2 regions of the Chryseobacterium tongliaonense genome follow, and region 1 is predicted to be linked to the other one. Evidence: riboswitches for the same ligand, from Rfam matches in the RefSeq annotation. Region 1 holds a riboswitch; the other holds the start of a gene.

Evidence for each region. Region 1 has a riboswitch for cobalamin ahead of AB8P06_RS03160 (TonB-dependent receptor plug domain-containing protein). Riboswitches for the same ligand answer to the same signal wherever they lie in the genome.
Region 2: it holds a riboswitch for cobalamin, as region 1 does, so the genes downstream of both, AB8P06_RS07935 (acyl-CoA thioesterase) here and AB8P06_RS03160 (TonB-dependent receptor plug domain-containing protein) in region 1, are expected to answer to the same signal.

The regions. Positions count from the first base shown of each region.
Region 1 is NZ_JBGFFD010000001.1:677,532-679,737, forward strand. Features, by position in the region: gene AB8P06_RS03155 (transporter) at 1-724, shown strand, start outside; cobalamin riboswitch at 958-1,142, shown strand; gene AB8P06_RS03160 (TonB-dependent receptor plug domain-containing protein) at 1,298-2,206, shown strand, end outside.
Region 2 is NZ_JBGFFD010000003.1:102,473-104,678, reverse strand. Features, by position in the region: gene AB8P06_RS07940 (HD domain-containing protein) at 142-732, shown strand; gene AB8P06_RS07935 (acyl-CoA thioesterase) at 896-1,279, opposite strand; cobalamin riboswitch at 1,396-1,576, opposite strand; gene AB8P06_RS07930 (hypothetical protein) at 1,621-2,206, opposite strand, start outside.

The DNA of each region.
Region 1 (2,206 bases):
TAAAGAAAACCTGTTTGTAAAAGATTTAACACAGGATCAGTACTTCAATACCATTCAGTTGTGGGGGAAAATTCCGGTAACCAAGAAGCTGAGCGTTTATACAAGCCTGCCGTTTCATTTTCATGAGAAAAAAACAATGCAGGGTGATATCAGAATCAGCGGGGTCGGGGATTTAAACCTGATGGGAATTTACCAGTTATTGAATTCCAAAGATTCGTTTCATCAGCTAAATGGTGGCTTCGGGCTCAAAGTTCCGTTAGGGAAATTTGACGAAAAGGGAATCACCGGACTCAACCCGAGTTTCCAGTTGGGAACCGGAAGCTGGGATTATCAGATGGTTTTAAATTATAAATACCAGAAAAATAAAATAGCTCTGCTTTTCAATATGGATTACACTCTTAAAACGGAAAATAAGAAAAACTACCGGTTTGGAAATCAATGGAATTATGCTGCGACCGGATTTTACCAACTGTATAAAACGGATAATATCATTTTTTCAGGTAAAACCGGAATGCAGGGTGAAGTTTATGACCGGAATAAACAGTTTGACGAAGCCTTACCGAATACAACCGGTAGTGCGCTCTATGGAAAGCTGGGCTTTGAAGCAGTTTATAAAAAATGGAGCCTGGGAAGTGAAATAATGCTTCCTGTCTATACTCAACTGGCCGGTGGAGATATTGAAGCCAAATCCCGGTTTTCTGTTTTTATCAATTTTGGAATTTAATATTTAAAAAAATCTGAATTTATGTAACGCAAAGTTTTATTTGGAAGATGGTAAGCTTATCAATGTGCTTAACCCAACAACTTGTAATTGATTAATCTTTGCTCAACTAAGAATATTCAATTGTAAAAATGAAACTTTGCGTTAATAAATTACATGCTTTATTACAAAATACATCGTTTATTCGTCTGAAAATCATTTTGTTGCCAGATCTATTTGTTTATGTCGGGAATTTTCTATCTTTGCCGCAATCTGGTGAGCCATAAAAAGCGCTTAAAAGGGAATCCGGTGAAAATCCGGAACAGACCCGCTGCTGTAAGCTCCACACCAAAGTTTTTGAAGAATATATCCACTGTTTTTTAATGGGAAGGATTTCAGAAACGGAGTAAGTCAGAAGACCTGCCAGAAGATATAACGTTTGACGCTTTCGTGGAATAAAGCTTAGGACAATAATGATTCTGTGCAGCTATAACTGTGCCTTATCATTGTTTTTCTTATATCCATTAGCGTTATCATTATTCCAATGAGCTAATGGTGACAAATTATACTTTACGATACCATAAAACTTTTATCACAGTGTTTGTGGTAATAGCACAACTCTTTTGCTCCCAGTCGAAAGACACAATCAGGGAACAGATGATCATTCCTGTGAGCATTCAGAAAAAGAATTTTAAAGAGATTCTTCCGGCTCAGGTTTTATCAGGTGAGCAGCTGGAAAGGCTCAACAGCCAGTCTGTGGCAGATGCTTTGCGTTATTTTGCGGGAATTCAGATCAAAGATTATGGCGGAATCGGAGGCTTGAAAACCGTGAATGTCCGGAGTATGGGAAGTCAGCATGTAGGTGTTTTTTATGACGGAATCCAGATCGGAAATGCACAAAACGGAGTGGTGGATCTGGGAAGATATTCCCTTGATGACCTTGAGGAAATCTCTTTATATAACGGACAGAAAAGTGAGATTTTCCAGCCGGCTAAAGATTTCGGGTCTTCAGGTTCCATTTATTTACAGCCTAAAGTTCCCGGTTTTAAAGGAAACAGGAAAACCAATCTGGTACTGAAATTTAAAAACTCTTCAATTGATCTATTTAATCCTTCATTTCGTTTAGAGCAGAAAATTTCTGAGAAAATCTCAGCGAGTTTCAGTTCTGAATTTTTGCAGAGTGACGGTATTTACAAATTCAGGTATAAAAAGAAATACCCTGATGGTGAAATAGCCAATGACACCATTGCCAAAAGGTTTGATTCCGATATTACTTCAAAACGCTTTGAAACCAGTATCCACGGTGAGATGAAAGACGGAAGCTGGACCGTAAGAGGATACGGATACCTGTCTGACCGTGGAATTCCCGCAGCGATTGTCAATAACCGTTTTGGAGGAAGAGGGCAGCGGCTGAGGGACAATTCTTATTTTGCTCAGGGAAGCATCCGGAAAAAGCTTTTCCCAAAATTCGAGACCCAGCTTAAAGCTAAATTTGCCTACGATTAT
Region 2 (2,206 bases), on a different contig from region 1:
TAGTGAAATTTTTATATAAGTATGTTTAAATAATTGATAATCAGGTTAATAAATTTTAATCGAATTTTGGAGTTTATAAAATTAATCTAAAATAAAAGCCGAAAAATTTACAATTCGGATCACTATTCCTATTTTTGTAAGATGAAAATTCAAAAGGAAATCGATTTTATTTTAGCAGTTGATGCTTTAAAAAATGTACAGAGAAGAAATTATAATGCAGATGATTCACGACGGGAGAATACTGCCGAACATTCCTGGCAGATTGTTATTCTGGCCCAAATCCTTTATCCTTACGCTAAAAACAGGGCAGATATTGATTTATTAAGAGTAATAAGGATGCTTTCTATTCATGATCTTGTAGAAATAGAAGCAGGCGATACCTTTCTGTTTGATGAAAAAGCCATGATCGGGAAGTTTGAAAGGGAAAAAATTTCAGCTCAGAATATTTTCGGGATATTGGATGAGCCTTTAAGCACAGAGTTTTTTAATCTCTGGCTGGAATTTGAGGAAGAAAAAACACCCGATGCTATTTTCGCGTGTGCCATAGACCGGATTATGCCCTTTATTTTAAATTCCCACACTTCAGGAAAAAGTTGGACTGAGGCCGGAGTTACAGAAAAACAGATCAGGAATATGCTGGAAAATGCGATCACAAGAGCTTCGGATGAAATGGGTGAAGCTTTTCAGCTGTTATTAGACAGAAGTCTGGAAACAGAGAAGGTTTTGAGATGATTTATTTATCGCAGGGATAAACTAAGATTTTTGAACCGGTGATTCTTGAAGTCGGACAAAGGCGCTTCGAGGTAATACTATTGAGATAATATCCCAGATTATTGTGAGGACTAAAAGATAAAATAGGTTTCGGGCGGCCACAGGCCGCCCGAAACTTCACAATTTATAGTATCTGAATTGGTTTCTTGAATTCATCAATCGCCACAAAAGTAAAATCACCTACAATAGCACGCTCTCTTTCATAAGAATACATCTGCTCGGTATAAATTTCAACATTTACCTTCATACTTGTAGTTCCCACATGAGCTACCTTTCCGATTAATTCTATAATAGTCCCGGCCGGAATAGGTTTTTTAAAATCGATTTTGTCACTGCTCACAGTTACCACTCTTTTTCTTGCAAAACGGGTTGCGGTAATAAAAGCTACTTCATCCATTAATTGCATTGCTGTACCTCCGAAAAGAGTATCGTAGTGATTGGTAGTGTTCGGGAAAACCGCTTTGAAAATCCGGGTTTCAGATGCTTGGATTTTTTCTTCTGTAGTCATATTTCATTATTAAATTAATACGAAATGAAATATATTGGAACAAACGGAAGATGACAGGAACATTCGAGATTCCTGAAACAATCCATCAGATCAATAAACTTCAAATCGCGAAAGTTTCTTGTTTATAGAAACAGGCAGGTCTCCTGACTTGTAACTTCCTTATTCCCTTCCCATACTTCGGTACAGTGGATTTTTAATAAAGAATTTTCGTTACTTACAGTTGCGCGACAGTTCGTGATTTTCACACGATTCCCTTTTAATCTGTACTTAAACAGAACCAGTTCCTGTGATGAATAAGTATTAAAAACTTTTTCGGTGACAAAAATAAGGAATTTGACGGATTATTCCGGATTTTTATAAATAATCTGGCTGATTACCCTTCCTTCCTTTATTGTCCAGAATGTTGTATATCTGTTTTCACCGCTACCATTAATCATATATAGAAAGATATGATCATCATCAATGGAAGTAACTCCGATATTATTGAAGTCCATGGTCGGCTGAAACATATTTTTTATCGCTTCTCTTACAAAAACAGAGCCTCTTCCCGGTTGCTGTACTCTGATGGATTTGATTTCCGTCATTCCTTCAGGAAGCTCATTTCCGATTCCCCAGGGCTTTATTTTATCTATCGTAAGGATTTTTCCGTTGGCATCCTTTTCCTGTTTGCGGTAGCTTGCATTGGAAGGATAAATATCGATGATCACTTTACTTCTTTGTGCGGCCGGAATTTTCGGATTGTTATTATCTGTGAAAATCAGTGATCGTCCGTTCTTAGATTTGGAAGGAGTGTATTGAGGAAGCTGATCAATAAAAGCAATACGCTCTTTGTTGACCATTCCTTCTTTATTAAGACTGTCATATCTTACAAACGGTTTTTCCACTTCAGATTTTTCAGGATATTTTATCCAGATCCACTCGGTTTCT